DNA from 2 places in the Paenibacillus pedocola genome. Region 2 is predicted to be linked to the other one. Evidence: predicted binding sites of a transcription regulator. Region 2 holds the regulator's gene; the other holds the start of a gene.
The links. Region 2 encodes NrdR, which represses ribonucleotide reductase genes. Its sites were predicted from a motif close to AACACNATATATNGTGTT; they were not measured.
Positions count from the first base shown of each region.

Region 1: the regulator NrdR is predicted to act here: its motif matches at 5,420-5,437, upstream of nrdI (class Ib ribonucleoside-diphosphate reductase assembly flavoprotein NrdI).

Region 1 covers NZ_CP134223.1:3,347,880-3,356,014, reverse strand. The annotation lists gene fsa (fructose-6-phosphate aldolase) at 73-741, opposite strand; gene zwf (glucose-6-phosphate dehydrogenase) at 781-2,310, opposite strand; gene QU597_RS14555 (LysR family transcriptional regulator) at 2,410-3,297, shown strand; gene QU597_RS14550 (epoxide hydrolase family protein) at 3,436-4,599, shown strand; gene QU597_RS14545 (pyridoxamine 5'-phosphate oxidase family protein) at 4,709-5,200, opposite strand; gene nrdI (class Ib ribonucleoside-diphosphate reductase assembly flavoprotein NrdI) at 5,523-5,882, shown strand; gene nrdE (class 1b ribonucleoside-diphosphate reductase subunit alpha) at 5,869-7,953, shown strand; gene nrdF (class 1b ribonucleoside-diphosphate reductase subunit beta) at 7,994-8,135, shown strand, end outside.
Region 2 covers NZ_CP134223.1:2,331,288-2,339,422, reverse strand. The annotation lists gene QU597_RS09945 (SMP-30/gluconolactonase/LRE family protein) at 1-690, opposite strand, end outside; gene QU597_RS09940 (TetR/AcrR family transcriptional regulator) at 1,050-1,715, shown strand; tRNA gene QU597_RS09935 (tRNA-Lys) at 1,891-1,963, opposite strand; tRNA gene QU597_RS09930 (tRNA-Ala) at 1,976-2,051, opposite strand; gene nrdR (transcriptional regulator NrdR) at 2,211-2,687, opposite strand; gene QU597_RS09920 (alpha/beta-type small acid-soluble spore protein) at 2,852-3,067, shown strand; gene QU597_RS09915 (lytic transglycosylase domain-containing protein) at 3,134-3,697, opposite strand; gene coaE (dephospho-CoA kinase) at 3,694-4,290, opposite strand; gene ytaF (sporulation membrane protein YtaF) at 4,300-5,004, opposite strand; gene mutM (DNA-formamidopyrimidine glycosylase) at 5,183-6,031, opposite strand; gene polA (DNA polymerase I) at 6,083-8,135, opposite strand, start outside.

The DNA of each region.
Region 1 (8,135 bases), 1.0 Mb from region 2:
TCCTACAGTTCCAAACTTCTCCTCCGTCACTTCAGCATCTTGATCAATCTTGGTTATTTATTTTAACTGTATTTAGACCTGTGGAGCTTTCTTCCAGTCGGCAGCGAACTTCTCCAGCCCCTGATCGGTCAGCGGGTGCTTGGAGATTTGCTCGATTACGCTGAACGGAATGGTGGCGATATGCGCACCGGCCATCGCTACACGGGTCACATGGTCCGGATGGCGGACCGAAGCGGCGATAATCTGCGCGTCAAGGTTATGAATGCGGAACAGTTCGGCAACTTTTACAATAAGCTGAACCCCATCCTCTGAAATATCATCCAGACGGCCGAGGAACGGTGATACATAAGTGGCTCCGGCACGGGCTGCGAGTAGCGCCTGGTTCACGGTGAAGATCAGCGTTACGTTCGTTTTTACGCCTTTTTGAGTCAGGTACCGGCAGGCTTCCAGACCTGCGAGCGTCATCGGGAGCTTGATGGTAATGTTTTTGTCGTAGTTGTTGATCTTGATCAGTTCGTTCGCCTGTGCGATCATTTCTTCCGCAGTAATGGCATCCGGAGTAACCTCGGCGGATACGGACTCTACTTCAGGTACGGTCTGAAGAATTTCCGCAATGCGGTCTTCAAACTTCACGCCTTCTTTGGCTACTAGAGACGGATTCGTTGTGACGCCGGATAGGACGCCGATCTGGTATGCTTTTTTGATGTCTTCTACATTCGCTGTGTCGATGAAAAATTTCATTGTGATAACCTCCATTTTTTAGTTGAACTAAACTTAGTATTAAAAATTTGAAGCATCGGGCAAAGAAACATCGTTTTCTTCTTCTTGAACACCGTCTGCAGCTTCGGCAGTATCAAGCCACCAGTGATGTCCTTTCTTGGCCAGCAGCTGAGCTGATTCGGCAGGTCCGAATGAACCCGCAGCATAGGTGTGAAGCGGAACGGTATTTTTCTCAAAAGCATTCAGGATTGGCTGCACCCATTTCCAGGATAGCTCAACCTCATTCCAATGGGCAAAAAATGACGGATCACCATGTAAAGCGTCATGTATCAGATTCTCGTATGCCTCAGGAACCTCAATAGAGCTGGTGTGGAAATCAATATGCATTGCCTTGAACTTCCCTTTATGCTGTGGATCTCTAGCCTTTAGCTGCAGGGTTAGCCCTTCGTTCGGGCTGATTTCAAACACCAGCAGATTGGGGATATCATTCTCTCCGGCCGATGAGCTCTGCTTGAGGGGCTCTTTGAACTCGATCACAATCCGCGTCGATTTCTCCTTCATGCGCTTTCCGGTCCGGATATAGAACGGCACATCCTTCCAGAATGGATCGTCAATCTGTAGTCTGGCCGCAATAAAGGTATCGTTCGTTGATCCTGCCGGAATTCCCGGCTCGGAGAGATAGCCCTGTACCGGCTTGCCCTGGATTGTGCCAGCAGTATACTGCCCGCGGATCACGTTAAACTGGACATCCCCTTCATCCAGCGGCTCTAATGCTTCCATAACCTCTTTCTTCTTAAAGCGCACCTCTTCCGGAGAACTGTCCTTCGGCAAGCGGATGGCGAGCATCATTAGCAGCTGCAGCATATGATTCTGGAACATATCCCGGAGTGCTCCTACATGATCGTAATAACCCGCTCTTTCTTCCACACCTACGGTTTCCCCTGCGGTAATCTGCACGTTGGAGATGTAACGGTTATTCCAAAGTGCGTGAAGCACCGGATTACTCTGCTGGAACACATCAAGCTCCTGAACCATCGGTTTGCCGAGGTAATGGTCGATCCGGTAAATTTCATCTTCAGTAAAAGCCTCGCTCAGCTTCTGATTCAGTTCCTGTGCAGACAACAGATCATGTCCGAAGGGCTTCTCAATCACCAGGCGCTTCCAGCCCTTGGCGTTACCCAGACCGCTTTGTTTAATATTGAAGGCTATGGTCTCAAAAAACTCCGGGCCAACAGATAGATAGAACATCCGGTTCGGGGAACCTCCCGCCCGTTTCTCCTGCTGCTCAACCCGCTGAAGGAGCTTGGTATAATCCTCTGTATGCCCTACATCCAGCACATTATATCGGAAGGACTTCAGGAAGCTGCGCACGGACGCAGAATCTTTCACTTCCCGCCGGGAAAAGTCCCGGATCGACCGCTCCACCATCGCCTGAAAGGCTTCGTCTGCTAATTCTCTCCGGCCGAGACCAATCACAGAGAATGAATGGTTAAGCTTGTGATCGAGAAAAAGATTATACAGCGCAGGGTAGATTTTTCTCCGGGCCAAATCTCCTGTCGCTCCAAACAAAACAAACGTGGTTGCCTCCATCTCCATTCTCCTTCTGCTCTGGTTTATCTTTCCTGGTTACACTATAATACAAATACGACCCATACAAGTAATTAATATATTTCACAGGAGCTATAGACCATGTCTATGATAAATTTCGAATTATACAAGGTTTTTTACTGGGCTGCCAAGACCGGAAGCCTGACTCAAGCTGCTAAATCGCTATATATTACCCAACCGAGTGTCAGCCACGCGATCAAGCAGCTGGAGGACAGCTTAGGACTGTCCCTCTTCATTCGGAACTCCAAGGGAGTTGCACTGACACCGGAGGGGGCCACTCTCTACTCTTATATTGAACAATCGCATATTCTTATCACTCAGGCCGAGAAGAAAATGGCCGAGCTCAAAAACCTCGATAACGGGGAGCTGCGGATTGGCGGCAGTGATTCCCTGTTCAAGCATTATCTGCTGCCGTTCATTGAAATCTTTCACCAGCAGTACCCGGGCATCCGTCTTCATCTGATCCATGGTACGACACCGGAAGTGATCTCCTATTTAAAAGAAGGTCTCGTCGATCTGGGCGTAGTACGCATGCCGATCACCGATCCGCAGCTGGAAGTCCGTCAAGGGCTCCAGCTGCAGGACTGCTTCATTGCAGGAAGCCGTTATGCCGAGCTGAACCAGAAGGTGCTCTCTATCGAAGAGCTGCTTCAATATCCTATTATCCTGTTCTCGCGGAGCAGCCGGGCACGTATGGCCATTACGGATTTGTTCCAGGGCTACGGATATGAGCTGAAGCCCGAATTCGAAGTCGGCAGTGTGGGACTGCTGATCGAATTTGCCCGCAAAGGCCTCGGGATTTCCTTCGTAACCCGGGAATTCGTATCCAAGGAGCTGGAAGAGGGCTCGCTCTTTGAGATCAAGCTGGATGTACAGCTTCCTCCTGCCCAGGTGGGGATGATGACGATGCGGTATATGCCGCTGACGACTGCAGCCAGCAAGTTCATCGAGCTTACCCGTAGAACCTGATCTTGGCGAAATGCATAATATTTCCTATAATATAAAAGGATCGCGCGTTTAGCGCTGATCTAAATTGGCATTTAAGTATGGAGTTGCCTAATCAGCTTTGATAGACACCAAAAAGGATAGGGTTAAGGAGGAAGCATAATGACTGTTGAAAGTTTTCAAATCCGGGTACCTGATGAAGTACTTGATGATCTGAAGTACAGGCTGAAACATGTACGCTGGCCGGAGCCGTTAGGACCAACCGGATGGGAACATGGTACTGATTTAAGCTATCTGCAATCACTCGTTACATATTGGCAGGAGCAATATGACTGGCGTGAACAAGAAGCTAAGCTCAACAGCTTTTCACAGTTTCGCAGTAATGTCGATGGGATAGATGTACATTTCGTCCACGAGCGCGGGAAAGGACCAAGCCCTTTGCCGATCATCCTAACTCACGGATGGCCAGACAGTTATTTGCGGTACCAGAAGATTATCCCTATGCTTACGGATCCGGCCCGTTACGGGGGTGATCCTGAGGACTCTTTCGATGTAATAGTCCCTTCATTGCCCGGATTTGGCTTCTCCAGCAGCCCGGACTATCGCGGGATCAACAATTTCCGTGTTTCTGAGGTATGGGCCAAACTAATGACTGAGGAGCTCGGCTACAGAAAATTCGCTGCTGCAGGCGGGGATATCGGTTCCGGAGTGACCCGATACTTGGCATCGAACCATCCGGAGCTTCTATTTGGCATCCATCTCACCGATATCGGTATTATTAAAGGCCTTATGAATCCCAATGATCAGGCAGAGCTTTCTGAGGAAGAACTGCAATATAAACGAAGTGCTCAGGAATGGATATCCCGGGAGGGGGGCTATATGACCCTTCAATCGACCAAACCTCAGACCCTTGCGTACGGACTTTCCGACTCACCAGTAGGACTCGCCGGCTGGATTATTGAAAAATTCCGTGCGTGGAGCGACTGTAAGGGTGACCTCCGGAACAGCTTTAGTGAAGATGAACTGCTCACCAATATAATGATCTATTGGATTACTAATACGATAGGCTCAACAGCACATATGTATTATGAGAATACGCATTCATTGCCGGCACTTGGCCGGATAGAGGTACCGACAGGCATTGCCATTTTACCTGCGGATGTCTTAACACCGCCCAAAGATTGGGCTATGCGCAATTTGAATATTACCCGCTGGACCTCATTGCCTCGAGGCGGGCATTTTACCGCTATGGAAGAACCGGAACTTCTGGCTGAGGACATTCGTGCTTTCTACAGACACTTTAGAACCGGAATGGAACAGAAATAACAGATACTCACACACAAAGATGCCCTCTGCCGCAGTGCGGGGGCATCTTTGTGTCTGAATATAGTAAAGAATCAAGTATCTGATTGTTGCCTGATATGGATACGTACGCCTACTTTAATTCGATGGTCTGGTTCAGATTGGACTCTTCCGTATCCTGATTCGTTAACCGTTTAAACAGGTAGGAAGCCTTTTCAGCCAGGTTACCGCTCTTCCAGTATTCTGCCGCTTCGGCGTGAACCTGAATCAGAATCACATTCGGATCATCATAGCTGGTCTTCAAAAAAGCATCATAGCCCGCATTCCAGAATTCTTTTTTCTTCTCCAGATCCTGTACGATTCTCGCTGTTCCGCGGATAGATACATAGGATTTACCGGCGTATACGACATTCACTCTCGGATCATGAAGAACTTCACCGAACTTGCTGGTATCTTTTTTCGTCAGGAACCATAAGTCTCCATCGAATTCAACCTCCTGAGTCTTCATTGGACGGGATACCAGACCTTCTGGCGAAATCGTCGTGAACATTGCCGTATCGATCCCTTTGATAAGTTCTCTTACAGTCTCAACCGCTTCCTGATGATTATTGTTCATCGTTGACATGCTTATCGCCTCGTTTCTTCAGAGTTATGGGAATAGGTTATCCAATCGTCTACCTATTATTAACCAAAGTTACAAAAATCCGATCTCTTTGGCGTGCATCTACTCCTCTTTATTTATAGCAATCCGCTCTGCCCACACCCTTATCAGACCTTTTCTAAGAGGAAAATCCTGTAGCACTTATATTGACTTTCCAACATATAGTGATTAAAATAAGAAACGCACACTAAATATAGTGTGATAATCATTTTCAGCACATCTGGCAATGGTTCCAGGTTACTATCCTATTAAAATTTGCAACAATATTTACAGGAGGACTGACACGATGCTGGTCGCATACGATTCAAAAACGGGAAACGTCAAACGGTTCATCAGCAAGCTTAAGCTGCCGGCTGTGCAGATCGAGGAGCATATGACTATAGATGAGCCTTATGTACTAATTACATACACCACCGGTTTTGGACAGATTCCAGAGAAGGTGTCTGCTTTTTTGAGAAATAATTACAGCAATCTGAAAGGCATCGCTGCCAGCGGCAATAAGAACTGGGGCGAGCTGTTCGCCCATAGCGCGGATTTGATTGCAGACCGGTACAATGTGCCAGTCATTGGGAAATTTGAATTATCCGGCACATTTGGCGATGTGGAACGGATTAAACAGGAGGTGAGCCGGGTTGCGGCATATTGAACTGAACAACATGTTGATGAAGCGGGACGAGAGCGGCTTCTTTCAATTAAATAAAGACCTTGAGGCGGTAGTCGAATTCATGCGGGAGGTGGAGCGGCGGAGCCTGGTGTTTGCAGATACCAAAGCCAAGGTTGACTACATGATCGAACAGGATTTCTATGAGAACTTTTACTTACAGTACAGCGTGGCTGAGATTGAGGAAGTCTACCGGATTACCCACAGCTACAACTTTACGTTCCCCTCTTATATGGCAGCTTCGAAGTTCTATACGGACTATGCTGTAAAAAGCAATGACCGCAAGCAATATCTGGAGCATTATCCGGACCGTGTGGCGGCAGTCGCACTTCACCTGGGACGCGGCAATGTTGAGACCGCCGGTACACTAGCCCGCTCGATGATGGAACAGCGTCTGCAGCCGGCAACGCCCACCTTCCTGAATGCCGGTAAAAGCCGGCGCGGCGAGCTCGTCTCCTGCTTCCTTATCGAGATGGACGATTCGCTTAATTCCATTAACTATGTACTGAATACCTGCATGCAGCTGTCCAAAATCGGCGGCGGTGTAGCCGTCAACCTGTCCAAGCTCCGCTCGCGCGGGGAGACGATCAAGGGAGTCGAGGATGCGGCTAAGGGCATTATGCCGGTGCTCAAGCTGATGGAAGACGGCTTCTCTTATGCCGATCAGATGGGTCAGCGTAAAGGCTCCGGAGCAGCCTACTACAATATTTTCGGCTGGGATGTTCTGGAATTCCTCGACAGCAAGAAAATTAACGCCGACGAGAAAACAAGACTTAAAACCCTCTCCATCGGCCTGATCATACCGAACCGCTTCTACCAGCTTGCTAAGGATAATGAACCGCTGCATGTCTTTGCCCCATACACTGTATACAAGGCTTACGGGACTCATCTTGATGATATGGATCTGGATGAGATGTACGATAAGCTGCTGGCTGATCCGCGTGTGAAGAAGAAGAAGGCAATGAATGCACGGGATATGCTGACCAAAATCGCCATGATCCAGCTGGAATCCGGCTATCCGTATATTATGAACAAGAGCAACGCCAATGAAGCGCATGCCCTGAAAAATGTCGGCCAGATCAAGATGTCGAACCTCTGTACGGAAATCTTCCAGCTGCAGGAAACCTCGGAGATTAACGATTACGGGCAAGAGGATACGATCCGCCGTGATGTAAGCTGCAATCTGGCTTCCCTTAACATTGTTAACGTTATGGAGCATGGCAAAATCCGTGAATCCGTGCATGAAGGCATGATCGCCCTCACCGCCGTCAGCGATATGACCAGCGTCTCCAACGCCCCTGGCGTAGCCAAAGCTAACAAGGAAATGCACTCTGTCGGCCTTGGCGTCATGAATCTCCACGGTTATCTGGCTAAGAACAATATCGCTTATGAAAGCGAACAGGCCCGTGATTTTGCCCGGACCTTCTTCATGACCATGAACTATCATTCACTGGAAAAGAGCATGGAGATTGCTGCGGAAACCGGCCGCTCTTTCCAGGGGTTTGAGGCATCCGATTATGCGACTGGAGCTTATTTCGAACGTTATCTGACTACGGATTACCGTCCGGTTACACCAAGAGTGCAGGAGCTGTTCGGGGATATGTACATCCCTTCGCCTGCTGACTGGGAACAATTGCGGGATAAGGTAAAGGAAAACGGCCTCTACCATGCTTACCGGTTAGCGATTGCACCGACAGCGAGCATTTCCTACATTCAGAATGCCACTTCCAGCGTGATGCCGATTGTAGAGCAGATCGAAACACGGACTTATGCCAATTCAACTACGTACTATCCGATGCCCTACCTGCGGCCGGATAATGTGTTCTTCTATAAATCGGCTTACCAGATGGACCAGTTCAAGGTGATTGACCTGATCGCGGAGATTCAGCCGCACATAGATCAGGGTATCTCGACGGTTCTGCATGTTAACAGCGATGTATCTACTCGGGAACTGGCCCGCTCCTACCTGTACGCTGCCCATAAAGGCCTGAAGTCGCTGTATTACACCCGGACCAAGAAGCTGTCCGTCGAGGAGTGCCTCACCTGCTCGATCTAACAAGGAAGGCTCTGGCCGCAGAAAAGGAGATTGCAAGATTATGAGCGCTATCCAAGCCGTTAACTGGAACCGTCCTGACGACGATTTCTCATTGATGTTCTGGAACCAAAACATTATGCAATTCTGGACGGATGATGAAATCCCCTTATCCGATGACAAAATGTCCTGGCTCACACTCAGTG
Region 2 (8,135 bases):
GAGGCCTTCTAACAGGACGGTCGTCTTCTTGGTTATGGGATCGTACTTCAGCAAACGTCCATGCGGCTTGTTCTCGGCAATTTCTTTGAAGGTCACGATACCATAATTCGAAGTATCAGAGAAATAAATGGAGCCGTCCTTGGCAATATCAAGCTCATTCGCTAAATAGATGGGCTTGCCGTCCACTTTATCGGCCAATACCTCAATACTTCCGGATGGATTAATAGACAGCAGTCCCCTCTTGACATCCGTAACGATCAAATCGCCGTTGGCATCGAATATAAGCCCATTCGGTGTTCCTTTGGTGTCTGCAAACAGCTGGGCTTTTTGGGGATTGCCCTCTGCATCGAAAGGAACCTTGTAAATTTTCCCGTCTGAATCTCCTGTAAATAGCTGGCCCTCTTTATCGAAAGTAATGAATTCCGGGAACTGGGGAGCATCAGTAACAAGCTGAGCCGAGCCGAGTTTGTTATTCTGTTTCCAAGGACCCGCTTCCTCAAAAGAGGGAGCAACGGGTGCGGACCACTGTACCGGCTGGACCGGTGAAGGAATAAGCAAGAACACGAGTAATCCTAGAACGAGCACTGCGAGAAGGGATAGCCCCCATCTGTATATCCTAGCACGCGGTGAGCGTACAGGACGATTTACGCCTTCAGCAGATTTAACGGAGCTAACTGGTTTGTTGGGCATTAGAGTGCCTCCTATGTCATTTTAGTTGTGTAGCTTTTGTTGTGTTGTCCTCTCTGCAAGATCAGATGTCCCTTCAGTTGTCATTGTGTTGCTCTCCCTTCGAAACTTCGTTATATTTTAGAAACACCGTTACCATTACTCGAAAGGAATGTTCTGTTCTCATGTAAGTTAAGAATTACGATCATGGTAACACTGTTTCCTAATGGAATCATTGTATCCAGTGCTTTTTTAAAAGTCAATATATTCTTTGAGCCTTTATCGTTTTATTGACAAGTGAAGGACAACTGTATACAATTCCTGCTAAGAGAGATGGAAACTATGTTTCCTGAAGAAAACATGATAACCGAAGGTGGATGATGATGAGCGACCAAGATGCCTCCTCCAATACAAACACAAGAAAGCTGAAAACCTACCAGGAAGCCCGTATGCAAAATACTGAAAATCTCCGCAAGCTCGTTGTTGATGCTGCCGCAACGCTTTTACAGGAAGAGGGCCCGGAAGCCGTTACGGTCCGCAAAGTATCCCAAAAAATGAATTGCTCGACAAAAATCATTTACAGCTTGTTTGTTAATAAGGAGGGCTTGGCACAACAGTTATATCTGGACGGTTGCCAGCTGCTTGCTAACGAATTCGAGAGGACGCCGAAGGCTGCTGACCCGGCACAGCATTTGCTGAATTTCGGCGAATCCTTTTGGCAATTCGGACAGGACTACTCCAGCTATTATAAACTGATGTTCGGAGGTGCTTTCGCAGATTTCAAACCGGACGAAGAAAGCTTGCGCGGTACCGTCACAGCTATGAGTCAATTATCGACCGTGATCAGCAATGCGCAAGAGCAAGGATTAATTACCGGCCAGTACGACACCGAATCCGTTATTCGCATATTCTGGGCTTCCCTCCATGGCGTCATTCATCTTTACATCGGAGGACACTTGGGAGACGTACAAGCAGCCTATACCATATACAAGCACACATTGTCTTTGATTGTCGGCTCATTGTTTCCAGATCATAGCGGCCTTCGTTGACCCAAACCTAATGGAGAGGTATAAGCGGGTACGGTCCGATAGCTCTGAAATAAATGCTGATTAGCGAAATAAGGTCTATGGGTTAGATCTTCGCAATTGGCATTGGCACCCGGGGCTGCGGCGGTTGTTGGTTAAATACAAAAAAAGAACGGCATCGCTGCCGTTCTTACTGTGATGGACTCTCAGGGGCTCGAACCCTGGACAAATAGATTAAGAGTCTACTGCTCTACCAACTGAGCTAAGAGTCCGTATGATGTTATTGGTGGAGCCAAGGGGGATCGAACCCCTGACCTCATCGCTGCCAGCGATGCGCTCTCCCAGCTGAGCTATGGCCCCATGATGCATATTTTAGAACTACATTATGTACTCTAAAATCAGGTGTGAGCCGTAAGCTCACTCGCTTCGTGAACCTTAAGTTCCGTAGGCGACTTCTATATAATATAAAAAATCGCCCTCGGTGTCAACACTTTAATAAAAAAGTTTTTAGGAGAAGCTCTACAGCCCCTCCAGCTCTCCTGTGTTCTTGGACAGCAGTCCCTTCAATTCCTTCATGAACATGTTGATGTCCTTAAACTGGCGGTATACGGAGGCGAAGCGGACGTAGGCAACCTCGTCAACCGGATAGAGCTGCTCCATCACCAGCTCGCCAATTTGGCGGCTCTCTATTTCCGCTAAGGCGATACCCCGCAGCGACTTCTCAACCTCGGAGACAATGGATTCCAGGCGCTCTACGGACACAGGGCGCTTCTCACAGGCGCGGATCAGGCCGCGCAGGATTTTGTCGCGGCTGAATTCTTCGCGGCTGCCGTCCTTTTTGATTACGATCAGCGGGGTCTCTTCAATCATCTCGAAGGTAGTAAAACGCTTGCTGCAGCGCTCGCATTCACGCCTGCGCCGGATCGATTTATTCTCGTTGGCCGGACGCGAGTCAAGCACTTTGGTATTCGTGTGATCGCAGTAAGGGCATTTCATAAGCTCAGGTCACTTCCTTTTGCATTAATATGGGAGGCCTTAGCGGCCACATTCAGGTTTCGGAGCTGTAATTCTTTTTTCCATAAAACACCGTTTTATTGTTGTTATGAATCTGGCGAGAGCAGCACATAATACAGTTACCAACCGATAGGAGGTGAACAGCAATGAGCCAAAACAGCAGCAACAACCTGGTAGCTCCAAATTCACGCGGTGCCTTGGAACAACTTAAATACGAAGTTGCCCAAGAATTAGGTATCACTCTTTCCCCAGACGGATACCAAGGCAATAAAACTTCTTACGAAAATGGTTCGATCGGTGGTTACATCACTAAACGTCTTGTAACTCTGGCTGAACAGTCCCTGGCAGGTCAATTCAAATAACCTGTCCCCAATAAGCTTGCCTAAAGAAGTATTAAACGGCTAACCGTCGTTTAATGCTTCTTTTTTTTAGAACTCGCTGTAAATCTCCGTGTACTGATTATAATAATAAATTACGCGCTGAACGTAGTGCCGGGTCTCGCCGAATGGAATATCCTTCACAGAACCCTCTGTGCCGTCCCAGTCGCCATCATCCAGCCAGCGCTGCACTTTACCGGGTCCGGCATTGTATGCAGCGATTACCGCAGTACGGTTGCCTTCAAACTGGCGGGAGAGCGAGGATAAATACCAGGTTCCCAGTTCAATATTTGCCGAGGGCTCCTCCTTCAGCTCGTCCAGCGACACATCGGGCAGCTTGGCCTTTTCAAGCGCCCATTTGGCCGTGTCCGGCATGAGCTGCATGAGGCCCAGTGCGCCTTTTCTGGATTCCCGGCCTGTCTTAAAATTGGTCTCCACGCGGATAATGGCTGCCACTAGAAACGGGTCCATCTCATAAGTGATACTGTGCTTACGGATTTCATTCTTATAATGAATGGGATAAAACAAAGACATCCAGTTGGTGCTCAGGAACAGAATTGCAGTAAAGCCAACGAATAACATGAGCAGTACTCTTTTTTTACGCAGCCAGCTCATGATAACCCCAGCCTGTCCCATAGCGCCGCTACCTGCTGTTCAGTATGGGTAAGCCCGCCGCTGTTGTCGATAACGTAATCCGCTCTTCTGCGCTTCTCTTCGATATCCATCTGGGCATCCAGCCTGCCAGTGGCTTGCTCAAGAGACAATCCGTTACGCTCCATTAGTCGGGCTAGCTGCACCTCCCGGGGCACATACACAACGGTTGTCATCTTGAACAGATTGTCCAGCGCTGATTCGTAGAGCAAGGGTATATCCACGACAATCAGTGACAGTGGATCTTCTTCTTCCAACGCATACATCGTTTCTTTGATCTCCTGGCGGATCGCAGGATGTGTCAGGTCATTCAGCACCTGCAGGGCAGCCTGGTCCTGAAAGACGATTTCTCCCAGCGCAGCCCGGTTTAGTGTTCCGTCCGGCAATAATATGGTTTGGCCAAAATGCTCCACAGCAGCAGCCAGCACGGGATGCCCCGGGAGCATGACCCCTCTTGCGATTACATCAGCATCGACGAGCCGTGCCCCTTTAGCTACAAATAGTGCGGAGACGGTGCTTTTTCCGGAAGCAATGCCTCCGGTTAAGCCCATAATCATGTACTCACCTCATAACAGCTTCATTATTCCCATAGCAATTAATAATAACGCCGGCAGAGCAGCTGCATGCTTCATCCAGAAGCTCCCCGACAGCTTTAGACCGGTTTTCATTCCCAGCAGTAAGAAGGTTCCGCTGAACAGGGCGATCATCAGTGAAGTCGGGACCGGGCTAAACCCAAGCAGCGCAGCACCAAGCCCCGCACCAAAAGCGTCCAGGGACAGCGCAATACCGAGGATCACCGCCTCCATCGAGGAAATACTCCCTGAGTCATCCATGTCGGCGGAAGAAGGCGTGCGGAGAATCTGTATCACTACTCCCAAATGCCGCAGCTCCAAAGAAAAAACTGCTGATTTGTGGAGCCAGTCTTCGGCCGGTTTCACGGACTCTTCATTTGATGGATCAGGTTGCGCCTCCGGTCCCTGCGGACTGTGCTCCCGTTCCTTTTGCATCAGCATCTGAATCAGGGACCAGCAGCCCATTAAGACGAGAATAACCGCTCCAATCATGGAGGCGGCATCCGGTGAAACAACCTTGGCTAATAGTACACCTACCTGCATAGAGACACAAATGACTATCCCCGAACAGAGCGAGATAATCAGAATGGACAGCAGCGGTATCTTCATTTTGCGTAATCCATATGTAATGCCTACACCAAAACCGTCCAAACTAAGCGCAAAGGCCAGTAGCAAAAGTGAAAACAATGGGCTGATCACCCGCAATCCCTCCCGTGAAGAAACGGAAGTCCGGCGGATACATCCGCTCGGTTCCGTTACCTTGATTCAGCATTCTTCACACAGTATATGGGCGGGACGGGCAGTCGGTGCCTGACTTATTGCGGCAGCATGGACAGGTAATAGTGTATAGTGCCTGTGGATTAGGAGCATTCCAGGGTTAATTCTTATTTACAAATACAGATAAAGGCTGGCAGTTCGGACAGATATGCGTGCCCCGGCCGCCTACGACGCTTTTCTCAATCAGGGTACCGCAGGTGCTGCACGGCTGATCCTTGCGGCCATAAATGAGATGCTGCTGCTGATAGCTGCCGCTCTCTCCCTGGCCGTTGACATACGATTTCACGGATGAGCCTCCGGCATTAACAGCATCCGTCAAGGTTGCTACAATCGCATTATGCAGCCTGCCGAGCTGCTCGTCCGACAGCGACTTCGCTGTCTCCTCCGGATGAATTCCCGCGCGGTGCAAGGACTCATCTACATAAATATTACCGATGCCGACCACATATTCCTGATTTAACAGCAGCGGCTTGATTTTGGTGCTCCGGCCTGCGACGATTTCCTTGAACCGTTCCAGGGTAAATGAAGCATCCAAGGGCTCCTGCCCCAGCTTGTTCAGCGGTTTGAGCAGCAAATCCTCACCCGGCTGAAACAAATGCATCGTACCGAATTGGCGTACATCCGTGTAACGGAGCTCAGTACCGTCGGTAAAATGGAAAATGACATGCGTATGCTTGTCCAGCGGATCGTCCTTTTGAAAGAGCCCGTAGCGGCCTTCCATCCGTAAATGGGAGACCATCACCAGCCCATCCAGCACAAACCGCAAAAACTTGCCTCTGCGCTCAACCGTAACAATGCTTTGGCCCGCCAGCATATTGGCAAAAGCCTGTATATCGTCCGGACGCTGAATAATCCGCGGCAGCCGGACGGTGACGTGCTCTATCTGCTTGCCTGTAATTAAATCGTTAAGGGTTCTTCTGACTGTTTCGACTTCCGGTAATTCCGGCATTATGGCTCACCTCTATCCCATTATACCGGATAACACCAGGCTGCGGGGAGCCTATTTCGCTTCATACCAGTTACTTCCATAACTTACCTCCGCCTTCAGCGGAACAGACAGTGCCAGCGCCCCGGCCATAACCTCAGGCAGCAGCTCCTTCATCAGCTCCAGCTCATCCGGCGGTACCTCAAACACAAGCTCATCGTGCACCTGAAGCAGCATGCGGCTCTTCAACCCGCGTTCGTATAACGCTTTGTCCATATGAACCATAGCGAGCTTGATGATATCCGCAGCCGTTCCCTGAATTGGCGTATTCATAGCCGTACGTTCGGCAAAAGAGCGCAGATTAAAGTTCTTGGCATTAATCTCCGCCAGATAGCGGCGGCGTTCCAGCAGTGTGGTGACATAGCCCTGCTTACGGGCATCCAGCACAATATCATCCATATACTTACGCACACCTTTGAACACTTCAAAATATTGCTCAATAAACTGTGCCGCTTCTTTACGCGGAATATTAAGGTTCTGAGACAGGCCGTAATCGCTGATGCCATAGACAATTCCGAAGTTAACCGCCTTGGCGGAACGGCGCATATTGCTGTCTACCTGATCGGCGGCAACCCCGAACACGTCCATGGCTGTCTTGGTGTGAATGTCCATATCCTCCAGGAACGCTTCCTTCATCCGTTCATCACCGGAGATATGCGCCAGCACCCGCAGCTCAATCTGCGAGTAATCCGCCGCCAGGATCGACCAGCCGGGTTCAGACGGCACGAAGACCTTACGGATCTTGCGGCCCTCCTCCAGCCGGATCGGGATATTCTGCAGATTCGGGAATTGGCTGCTTAAACGTCCCGTTGCGGCAATTGTCTGCCGGTAGAAGGTGTGAACCTTGCCGGTCTCCTCCGAAATTTCCTTGAGCAATCCTTCTACATAAGTGGACTGCAGCTTGGAGATCGTACGGTACTGCAGGATCAGACGCACTACGTCATGATAAGGAGCCAGCTTCTCCAGCACCTCTGCATCCGTGGAATAGCCCGTCTTCGTCTTCTTAACGACAGGCAGTCCCAGCTTCACGAATAGGATTTCGCCAAGCTGCTTCGGCGAGTTCAGGTTGAATTCGGTTCCGCAAATCTCGTAAATTTCCGTTACAAGTTTAGAGATCTGTGCTTCGAATTCTTTGCCCAGCTCCTTGAGATCCTCTTTATTGACAGCAATCCCCTGCTTCTCCATATCGGCCAGAATGCGCGATAGCGGCATTTCCAGATCCACGAACAGGCCGGTCATTGCGGTCTCTGTTAGCTCCTGCTGCTGCTTCTGCACAATGCCAAGCACAGTAGCACTCTTGCGGGCTACATGATTGCCCAGAATCTCAAGCTCAGGAATTTTATATTTGGCGCCTTTGCCGAATACCTCTTCATCCGGGGACAGACGCGGCAGTCCATATTTGGCGGTAAGATCATTCAGATTCTGATTCGCTTCCGTCGGGTCCAGCAAATAGGCCGCAAGCTGCACATCATTGGCCGCTCCGGCAAAGGCGATTCCCTGCCAATGCAGGGCCAGATCCGCCCGGTGCAGGTCATATCCGCTCTTCGGCGCACCGCTGTCTCCAAGCCAGTCCCGCAGCGGTGCGGCGGCCGGGCTCTTCAGCAGGGCAAGCGGCACGAAGTAATGCTGATCCGGCGAAGACAGACCGATGCCGATGACTTCAGAACGATGCGGATTCTCACCGTTTGTCTCCACATGCAGTGCGGAAATATCCGGGAGGGCAGCAATTAACGCTTCCAGGTCGGCCTCGCCGACAATCGTAATATCCAGGACAGCAGTCTCAGCCGCACCCGATGCTTCCGCTCCGGTTCCTTCGCCGTTTGCCGCTGGCGCATAGGCGCTTAGCGACAAGCGCTCCAGCAGAGATTTGAACTCCAGCTTAGCGAGCGCAGGTCCGGCTGTTTCTGTCTTAATTCCGCTGAAGGCCATATCCTCCCAGGCATGCTCAAGCGGAACCTCTCGGTAAATCGTCGCGAGCTTCTTGCTCATGACGGCGCTGTCGGCATGCTCCTCCAGCTTCTCCTTCATCTTTCCTTTCAGTTCGCCTGTTCCGGCGAGTACACCTTCA